2 regions of the Nonomuraea sp. NPDC050202 genome follow, and region 1 is predicted to be linked to the other one. Evidence: riboswitches for the same ligand, from Rfam matches in the RefSeq annotation. Region 1 holds a riboswitch; the other holds the start of a gene.
The links. A riboswitch is a leader RNA that binds a small molecule or an ion and turns the genes downstream of it on or off. The one in region 1 is predicted to bind cyclic di-AMP.
Positions count from the first base shown of each region.

Region 2: it holds a riboswitch for cyclic di-AMP, as region 1 does, so the genes downstream of both, AB0I79_RS01655 (C40 family peptidase) here and AB0I79_RS32650 (C40 family peptidase) in region 1, are expected to answer to the same signal.

Region 1 is NZ_JBFALF010000014.1:261,090-266,191, reverse strand. Features, by position in the region: gene AB0I79_RS32660 (RDD family protein) at 1-1,043, opposite strand, end outside; gene AB0I79_RS32655 (amino-acid N-acetyltransferase) at 1,129-1,710, opposite strand; cyclic di-AMP (ydaO/yuaA leader) riboswitch at 1,977-2,128, shown strand; gene AB0I79_RS32650 (C40 family peptidase) at 2,135-3,181, shown strand; gene AB0I79_RS32645 (LuxR C-terminal-related transcriptional regulator) at 3,213-3,425, opposite strand; gene AB0I79_RS32640 (cytochrome P450) at 3,621-4,808, shown strand; gene lysX (bifunctional lysylphosphatidylglycerol synthetase/lysine--tRNA ligase LysX) at 4,814-5,102, opposite strand, start outside.
Region 2 is NZ_JBFALF010000001.1:318,147-323,248, forward strand. Features, by position in the region: gene AB0I79_RS01650 (NlpC/P60 family protein) at 1-89, shown strand, start outside; cyclic di-AMP (ydaO/yuaA leader) riboswitch at 695-858, shown strand; gene AB0I79_RS01655 (C40 family peptidase) at 932-1,456, shown strand; gene AB0I79_RS01660 (hypothetical protein) at 1,556-2,377, shown strand; gene AB0I79_RS01665 (M48 family metallopeptidase) at 2,389-3,924, shown strand; gene AB0I79_RS01670 (glycosyltransferase family 4 protein) at 3,921-5,042, shown strand; gene AB0I79_RS01675 (carbohydrate ABC transporter permease) at 5,039-5,102, opposite strand, start outside.

The DNA of each region.
Region 1 (5,102 bases):
GGCTGGCCGTAGGGCTGCCCGTAGCCGGGCTGCTGGCCGTAGCCGCCCTGCCCGTACTGCTGCGGCTGCTGCCCGTAGCCCTGCTGGCCGTACTGCTGCTGGTCGCCGTACTGCTGCTGGCCGTAACCGGGCTGGGCGTAGCCGGGCTGGGCGTAGCCGGGCTGGGACTGCTGCTGCTGTCCATATCCCTGCTGGCCGTAGCCCTGCTGCTGACCGTACTGGCCCTGCTGGCCGTAGTCGGGCTGCGACTGCGGCTGCTGGCCGTAGGCGGCCTGCTGACCATAGTCCGGCTGGGACTGATGCTGCTGGCCATAAGCGGCCTGCTGCCCGTAGTCCGGCTGCGACTGGGCCTGCTGCCCGTACTGCGCCTGCTGGCCGTAGTCGGGCTGCGACTGCGGCTGCTGGCCGTAGGCGGCCTGCTGACCGTAGTCCGGCTGGGACTGATGCTGCTGGCCATAAGCGGCCTGCTGCCCGTAGCCGGGCTGCGACGGGGGCTGCTGGGCGTAGCCGGGCTGCTGGCCCGACTGCGGCTGCTGGCCGTAGCCGGGCTGCTGGCCGTAGCCCTGCTGGTCGCCGTACTGCTGCTGGCCGTAACCCGGCTGGGACTGCTGCTGCTGTCCGTAGCCCTGCTGCTGGCCGTATTGGGGCTGCTGACCCGACTGGGGTTGCTGGCCGTAGCCGTACTGCTGCTGCTGCTGGCCGTAGTCGGGCTGGGACTGCTGTTGCTGCCCGTAGCCCTGCTGCTGACCGTACTGCTGCTGGTCGTATTGCTGTCCGTAGCCCTGCTGGCCGTAGCCCTGCTGCTGGCCGTGCTGGGGTTGGCCGTAGCCCTGCTGCTGGCCGTAACCCTGCTGGCCGTAGCCCTGCTGCTGGCCGTACTGGGGTTGCTGGCCGTAGGCGTCGTCCGCCCGGTAGCCGACCACAGTCACGTCCGGGTCGGGCTCGCCAGGGTGGCGGCCCGTGTTCTGCTGCCCGTAAGGGGTGCCGGGCGCGGAATTCTCGCCGGATTCGTCCCGCGGATACGGCGGCTGTCCGGTGCTCACCGTGTCACCTCGCTTCGAGTGCGCATGTGGCACGTGTCAGGACACATGCCTGTGCTGCCCAACGTATCGACATAGGTATCAACAATCACCTTTCCATCTGGTCAAGGTCTGCGTCACCCGATGTCAGATGGAGCAGCATGCGGGTGTTGCCCAGGGTGTTCGGTTTGACGTGTTCCAGGTCGAGGAACTCCGCCACACCCTCGTCGTACGAGGCCAGCAGCTCGGCGTAGACCTCGGGAGAGACCGGCGTGCCCTGAATCGGGCGAAAGCCGTGCCTCGCGAAGAAGTCCACCTCAAAAGTCAGACAGAATACACGTCGCAGACCCAGATCCTTCGCGTGCTGTATCAGCGCCGAGACGATCCGATGGCCGACGCCCATGCCGCGGCACTCCGGATCCACCGCCACGGTGCGGACCTCCGCGAGATCCTCCCACAGCACGTGGAGCGCACCGCAGCCGACGACCTGCCCGCCCCGCTCGGCCACCCAGAACTCCTGTACGTCCTCGTACAGGGTGACCGTGGCCTTCTCCAGGAGCCGGGGACCTGCGCCCGCGTAGGTGTCGACCAGCCGCCTGACCGTCCGGACGTCGGGCGTGCGGGCACGCCGGACCACCACCGCGGTCTCGGGCCCGGTCTCGGACGTTGCCAGTTCGGCCACCTGCTCCATGGCCCTCCAGAGTACAGATGTCATTACGGCTCAGACTTAACTCCCATCTCTGGGCCCATCCTGTTACATGTGGTGGCCATATGAGCACGCTCCCCACATCCGGCTGAAGCGGCAACGAAGGGGACATAAAGTCCGATCAGCACAGTCAGGCACGAGATCACCTTGTGACCCTTCGGTTGTGAAACCTCTATGAACTCGGCAGTTCCGGTTGAGCACGAACTCGGAGTGCATTAGTGTCCAGCGACGATGTTCCCCGCGTGTCGCGCGCGAGGAACACGCCCAATCCCCGCGAGGGGAGCCGGGGACCCACCGGCGGCGACCCCCATCGCCCGCCGCCAGGGGTGAATCCGAGTCGTTCGGTAGGGCTGCTCCGGCCCGAACCCGTCAGCTAACCCGGTAGGCGTCGAGGAAGGGAGCTTGGTTGGTGAAGCGCACGCGCAACGGCGGGGAGAAGACGGCGGGCAAGCACGCGCGCCCTCAGGAACGGCTCCGGCGATCACGCCGCCTCGGCGGTGTGGTGAGTCTCACAGTCGCGGCGCTCTTGATCGCCATTCCCGTCGGCTCGGCGTCCGCGGACCCCAAGCCTTCACTCCAGGACCTGGCCAAGCAGGTCGAGAAGATGCACAACGAGATCGAGACGCTGACCGAGGAGTACAACGGCCAGCGCGAGAAGCTCAAGACCGCCAAGAAGGCCGCCGACGCCGCGCGGAAGACGCTGGCGACCAGTGAGGCCGAGCTCGAGGCCAAGCGTACGGAGGTCGCGCTGCTGGCCCAGAACGCGTACATGACCGGCGGGCTGAACCGGATGCTGGCGTTCGCCACCGCCGGCGACCCCGACTCCTTCCTCGACCGCGCCGCCACCATGGACGTGCTGGAGCAGCAGCAGGGCGCGGAGGTCAACCAGGTCACCCAGGCCAGGGAGGCCGCCGAGCGCGCCAGGGCCGGCGCCCAGGCACGCATCGACGAGGTCCAGGAGATCGTCTCCGAGCTCGACACCAAGCGCGACAAGATCACCAAGCTGGTCACCAAGGTCGAGAGCAACCTGTTCAGGCGGGCGCTGGGCGAGGCCGGCCGTCCCGGCACGCGGGCGCAGCGCGTCAACCTGCCGATCGTCGGCAGCGGCAAGGCCGCCCAGGCCGCGCGGTGGGCGCTCACGCAGCAGCTCAAGCCGTACGTCTGGGGCGCCGAGGGCCCCAGCTCCTACGACTGCTCGGGACTGGTCATGGCCGCCTACCAGAAGGTCGGCATCTCCCTGCCGCACTACACCGGCAGCCAGTGGACCGCCGGCAGGCACATCTCACGCGAGGAGATGCGCCCCGGCGACCTGGTGTTCTTCTACAGCGACCTGCACCACGTGGGCATCTACCTGGGCGGCGGCATGATGGTGCACGCGCCGCAGACCGGTGACGTCGTACGGATCGCCTCGATCGCCAACAGGCCGTTCGCCGGCGCGGTACGCATCGCCGACTGACCCCGGACCCCCTTCCCCTGGCCGCTCGCCGCTAGATCAGCTGGCGGCGGGCCGCCCATGCCACGGCCTCGATCGCCGTGGCGACACCGATGCGGTCGCAGATGCCACGTAGTCTCCTGCGCACTGTGCGCCCGCTGATGTCCAGCCGTCTGCCCACCCGGTCGACCGTGACCCCCTTGGCCAGCTCCGCGAGCAAAGCAAGATCCGCATGGCTCAGCTCAACACCTTCAGTGAGCACATCCATCGGGAGCCCTCCCCCCCAACAGCTGACTTGGGCCTCTTCACCGGGCCGAAGTCGCTCCTCGCAGACGGTAAACGCATCCTGGAAAGGTCGTCAAGCATTACAATCGCCGCGCTTGACTAGCACTATTGACATGATCCGAAATATGTGACCTACTCGCGATATGTCGGCACCGATCAGTCCAGGATGAGCGATCTCATGGAGCCTTCCGGTACTCCGGACCCGGCGGCTCTGAGCCCGGCTGACGTCCTGGGTTTTGATCCGTTCGATCGGGGATTTCTGCATGATCCTTACTCCCGCTATCGGGAGCTGAGCGCGCGTGGCGCCCTCTTCCGCACGCGCGGGGGTCTGCTCGTCGCCACCACGCACGAGCTGTGCACGACCCTGCTCCGCGACCCGCGCTTCGGCCGCGGCTCCGGCAGGCAGAACGGCGCCGACCCAGGTCAGCCCGTTGCATCGTTCCTCTGGCTGGATCCACCGGACCACACGAGGCTGCGTGCCCTGGTGAGCAGGGCGTTCACCCCGCGCATGATCGAACGGCTCCGCCCGCGCGTCGAGGAGATCGCCGCGTCGCTGATCCGCGCGCTGCCCGACGAGGCCGACCTCGTGTCGGGGCTCGCCTACCCGCTGCCGGTCATGGTGATCAGCGAGATGCTCGGGGTGCCTCCAGAGGACCACGAACGCTTTCGCGGCTGGAGCGAGAAGCTTGCCCGCGGCCTTGACCCGATGCTTACAGAAGGCCTCTTATCGGAAACCGGACGGGCCAGAAGGGAGTTCGGCGACTACTTCCGCGAGCTCGCCGCGATCAGGCGGGCGCGGCCCGGTGACGACCTCCTGAGCGCGCTGACAGGCGTGCGGGAGCTCACCGAGGCCGAGCTGCTGGCCACCTGCGTGCTCCTGCTCGTGGCCGGCCACGAGACGACCGTCAACCTCATCGCCAACGGCGTCCTGGCCCTGCTCCGGCACGGGCTGCTGGCGCAGGCGGCGCGGCGGCCCAGGGAGGTGGTGGAGGAGGTGCTCCGGTACGACCCGCCGGTGCAGCTCACCGTCAGGGTCGCGCTGGAGGACGTGTCGCTGGGCGGGACGCCGGTGCCGAAGGGCACGCCGGTGATGGCCGTGATAGGCGCGGCCAATCGCGACCCGGCGGTCTTTCCCGATCCCGGCCGCTTCGACGTGACCCGCTCGCCGGAGCGGCACCTCGCCTTCGGGCTGGGGATCCACTTCTGCCTCGGGGCCACGCTGGCGCGGATGGAGGGCGAGATCGCGCTGTCGGCCCTCGCCTCGGCGGCGCCCCGGCTGGAGCTGGCCGAGCCCGCGCCGCCGTACAAGGAGAACGTGGTGCTGCGCGGGCTCGCCTCGCTGCCGGTGCGGCTGCGGCGCTCCTGACCGGCCTACTGGGTGGGCTTGACGAGCGGGAACAGGATGGTCTCGCGGATGTTCCTGCCGGTGAAGGCCATGATCAGCCGGTCGATGCCCGCGCCCATGCCTCCCGTGGGCGGCATGGCGTACTCCAGCGCCTGGAGGAAGTCCTCGTCGAGCTGCATGGCCTCCGGGTCGCCCCCGGCGGCCAGCATGGACTGCTCCACCAGGCGGCGGCGCTGGTCGATCGGGTCGTTGAGCTCCGAGAAGGCGGTGCCCAGCTCGGTGCCGAAGCCGATCAGGTCCCACTTCTCGGTCAGC
Region 2 (5,102 bases), on a different contig from region 1:
TCGTCCACGCGCCGCAGACAGGCGATGTCGTCAAGGTCGTCAAGCTCTCGGGCTACGGTCGTTCCCTCGTCGGAGCGGTCCGCCCGTAACCAGTTCTGGTCTCCTGAGGGCCGGGCGTGGCCGCACCCGTTTCGGTCTCCGGTGGCCGTATTCAGGCGTGCCGAAGTGCGCGGGCCTCTGTGGGCGCATCCGGCGCCCTGCCAGGTCAGTAACTACGATCGAGAATAGTAGATCGTCGCCTTCGTGGCGGCCTGAGGTCCACTCTGCTCAGGGGTGACGAATACTGCGGGGTCCGTAGATTTCGGTGCTTGCTCGGGCATGGCGGGGCGTTGCGGGACAGAGCGAGCGGGAGCGCTCCCAGTGGCCTTGCTCACGTTTAAAGGGTGTCAAATGTGGCTTAAGTGACAATTGGGACCTGACAAGCCCGCCGGTTTCCAAGTGTGAGCAGAGTCACATTTCGGTAACAGAACCTGGTGTTCCAGCAGGGGTTTCAAACTTGACACCACCCTCTGCCTGATCTTTACAAGCTGACTCACCCTTTGCCGATTCTTGACCTTTCGACGTAGCTTCTGGCGTCGTCGCGGTGAACAAGCCATGTCGCCGCGAACCCCGCACCGGGTCTGCCCCGATGCGAGACAGACAAAAGAATCCGCCGGTCGCTCCCCGAGCATCCCCACATCGAATCTGGATCGGGGCACGCGGCCTGCCGAATCCGTGCAGCCAGGAGCACGGAGCCGGGGACCCAAGCGATCCCGAGTTCCCAAGGGATCAGGGGTGAGTCGGCGCGCCATCGCGCCGTAGGGCGACTTCCACGCCCGAATCCGTCAGCTAACCCGGTAGGCGTTCGTGGAAGACACAAGGAGAAATCCTGTCTAGTCCCCTGCAGAACCCCCGCCTGTCCTGCCTTGCCCTGAGTGGCGTAGCACTCACGATGACCGTGACGGCCGGAGGTCTCGTCCTCCATGCCCCAACGGCTCAGGCGACGACGACGAGCGATGCGGCCGCTCCGACGACGGTGAAGGCGGAAACCACCGCCAAGTCGTCCAAGAAGGCCACGGTCGCCCAGCGAAGGGCAGCCAAGCTCGCTCGGCAGAAAGTGAAAGCCCGCAAGGCCATCGCCGTGGCCAAGAACCAGATCGGTGACCCGTACCGGTACGGAGGCACAGGGCCTGGTTCGTTTGACTGCTCCGGTCTCGTCCAGTTCGCCTGGAAGAAGGCCGGCGTCAAGCTCCCGCGCGTGGCGAGCAGCCAGTTCGCCCGTACCAAGAAGAAGGTCTCCTGGCGCAATCTCAAGCCTGGCGACCTGATGTTCTTCAGCGGGCTCGGCCATGTGGGCATGTACGTCGGCAAGGGCAAGATGATCCACTCGCCACGGACAGGCGAACGGGTACGCATCGACAAGCTGAGCGGATGGCGCCGATCGTCCTTCGTGGGCGCTGTTCGTCCCGGCATGTGAAGAAGCCCCGTCCGGATTCTTGGAGGATTTCCTGGATCCGGACGGGGCTCTCGCACGTCCGGGGCTCTCAGCAGGCAGGGCGCACTACGATCGGGCATCGTGTTCGAGCAGGTGAGCCGGCGAGCCGTGGTGACGGGCCTGCTGCTCCTCGTCCCCGCCGCGGCCACCCCGCTGCCCGATTCCCCCATCCTTCCCCCCGAGCTGCGCGGCCTGTGGCCGGGGCGGCGTACGGCCGTCAGCCGCGGCGTCCGGTCCACCGTCGCAGGTCCCGGCACGGTCCCGCCCGAGCGGCTCGACGAGCTGGCGCGCAGGGCCGACAGCGCGGGCGCGCGGGTCTCGGCCGTGCTCGGCAGGCCGGTACGCCCCCTGGTCGTGCTGCCGGAGTCCGGCCGCGACGCCGCCCGCCTGGCCGGTGCGGGACGGCTCGACGGGCTGGCCGCCGTGGCCGACGGCCGGCGCGTGATCGTCGTGCCCGAGGCGTTCGCCACCCTCAACCCCACCGGCAGGGACGTGGTCCTCACCCACGAGCTGACCCACGTCGTGGCCGGCACCGACGGCCTGCCCGTCTGGCTGTACGAGGGTTTCGCCGACTACGTCGGCTACCGCGACGCCGGGCTGCCGGTGGCGACCGCCGCCGCCGAGCTGGCGGCGGAGGTGCGGGCCGGGCGGCTGCCGAGCGCTTTGCCCGGGCCTGAGGCTTTCGCGGCCGACGGGCGTGACCCGAACCGGCTCGCCCGGGCGTACCAGGAGGCCTGGCTGGCGTGTCGCTTCCTCGCTGACCGGTTCGGTGAGGGGACCCTGGTGGGGCTCTACCGTGAAGCCCAGGCGGCAGGCGCCGATCGGGCGCTCGCCTCGCTGGGGCTCTCCGTCGCCACGCTGACGGCACGGTGGCGCGCATACGTGCGGGATCAGCTCGTGTGAAGGGGAGGCAGATGGACGATCGAAGAGACACCGACGACGCGGCACGGGAAGACGAGGTGACGGATGGCGCGATGGCCGCCGTCGGCGCCGCCGGCCATCCGGACGAGGACACGGGGCGCAGCGAGCGCGCCGGCCTCGGGGAGGCGGCGGTGCCGCGCGACGCGGAGCGGCTCACGACGGGCGAGACGGTGGCCTCCGCGACAGGCGAGGCGATGCGGGGCGAGGCGATGCGGCACGTGCCGGGCGATGCGGAGAGGGCCGCGCCGGGGCATCGTGAGGAGGTGCCCGTGACAGGAAGAGGCGGCGAGGACGGCGGTGGGAGGCGCCCGGCGGCCATCGCGCTCGTGCTGCTGGGGCTGGTGATCCTGGCCGTGGCCGCCTTCAGCACCCCCTGGCAGGTGCTCACCGGCGGCCCGCCCGACCCGGCCCGCGACTTCGGCGCCGCCCAGATCGCCAGGGCGCGGGCGTTCGACGCGGCCACCACCCTGCCGAGCTACCTCTCGCTGGCCCTCACGATCATCATCGCCGGCATCCTGGTCGCCACCCCGTTCAGCGCCAGGGTGCTGGGCAGGCTGCGGGGCCCGTGGTGGTTGCGGGTCGTCCTCGGCGCCCTGGCGATCACCGCGCTCGTCGAAGTGATCAGGTGGCCGCTCGGCATGTGGGTCGAGACGATCCTGCGCGACTACGGCTTGTCCACCCAGGACTGGGCCGGCTGGGCGGGCGACCGGCTGAAGAACCTGGGCGTGGAGGTGTTCCTGCTCTGCGTCATGCTGCTGGCCCTGGTCGCGCTGGCGCGCAAGGTCAGGCGCTGGTGGATCCCCGCGGCGGTGGGCGCGTTCGCGCTGACGGTGGTGACGTCGTTCGTGTACCCGGTGGTGTTCGAGCCGCTGTTCAACGACTTCAGCTCCATGCGTCAGGGCCCCCTGCGCACGAACCTGCTCGACATGGCCGCGCGCGACGGCGTGCCGGTCGAGGACGTGCTGGTCGCCGACGCCTCGCGCCGCACGACGGCGCTCAACGCGTACGTGTCCGGCTTCGGCGCCACGCGCCGCATCGTCGTCTACGACACGCTGCTGCAGGCCCCGCAGCGGGAGGTCGAGCTGGTCGCGGCGCACGAACTGGGGCACGCCAAGTACGACGACGTGCTGTACGGCACGATCATCGGCGCCCTGGGAGCCGGCTTCGGCGCGATCGCGCTGTTCCTGGTCCTCAAGCCGGTACGGCGGCGCACCGGCGTCACCTCGATCACCGATCCCCGGGCGGTCGGCGTGGTCATGGGCCTCATGACGCTCGGCTCGCTGATCATGGGCCCCGCGCAGAACGTGATCAGCCGGCACATCGAGGCCAGGGCCGACGTGCACGCGCTGGACCTGACCAGGGATCCGGCCATGTTCATCGCCATGCAAAAACGGCTCGCCATAACCAATATTTCCGACTTGTCGCCGGATGCGGTGGAATATGTGCTCTATGCCTCCCATCCCTCCGGCCCCGAGCGCATCGCGATGGCCCGCGCATGGGCCAAGCTGAACGGCGTCCCCGAGCCGTGACCCACCCCGGCCGCCCAGCCGACGACACCGGCGGCGGCGTGCTCATCGTGACGAACGACTTCCCGCCCAGGCCGGGCGGCATCCAGTCATTCGTGCACGGGCTCGCGCTGCGCACGCCGGGCGTCGTGGTCTACGCCCCCGCCTGGCCGGGCGCCGCCGAGTTCGACCGGCGCCAGCCGTACCGGATCGTGCGGCACCCGACGCGGCTCATGCTGCCCACCCCGGCCGTCGCGCGCACGGCGGCCGGGCTGGTGGCCGAGCACGGCGCGCGGACCGTGGTGTTCGGCGCGGCGGCGCCGCTGGGCCTGCTCGCCCCGCGCCTGCGGCGGGCGGGCGCGCGGCGGGTGGTGATGCTCACCCACGGCCACGAGGCGTCGTGGGCGAGCGCGCCGGGCTTCCGCTCGGTGCTGCGCAGGATCGGCGGGTACGCCGACGTGGTGACCTACCTGGGCGAGTACACGCGCCAGCGGCTGGCCGCGGTCATCCCGGCGGGCAAGCTCGTCCGGCTCGCGCCCGGCGTGGACGTCGGGCAGTTCCACCCCGGCACCGCCAGGGCGGAGCTGGGCCTGCCGCCGGGGCGGCCCGTCGTGGTGTGCGTCTCGCGGCTGGTGCCGCGCAAGGGCCAGGACCAGCTCATCAGGGCCTGGCCCCAGGTGCTGCGCTCCGTGCCGGAGGCGGTGCTGCTGCTGGTGGGCGGCGGGCCGTACCGCAGGAGGCTGGAGCGGCTGGCGGCGGGGCAGGAGTCGATCAGGTTCACCGGCACGGTGCCGGCGGCCGCGCTGCCGGGGTACTACGCGGCGGCCGACGTGTTCGCGATGCCGTGCCGTACCAGGTTCAAGGGGGTGGACGTGGAGGGGCTCGGGATCGTGTTCCTGGAGGCGTCCGCGACCGGACTGCCGGTGGTGGCGGGCGCGTCCGGCGGCGCGCCCGACGCGGTCAGGCCCGGCGAGACCGGGCTGGTCGTGAACGGGGAGGACGCGGGCGAGGTGGCGCGGGCCGTCGTCGAGCTGCTGGCCGACCCCGACAAGGCCCGCAAGATGGGCGCGGGCGGCCGCGACTGGGTCGCCCGCGAGTGGGCGTGGGACCAGGTGGCCGCCCGCTTCCGCCAGCTGCTCTAGCCCTTCGTGGAGCCGAGCGTGAGCCCGGCCACGAACTGCTTGTGCAGGAGCTGGAAGACG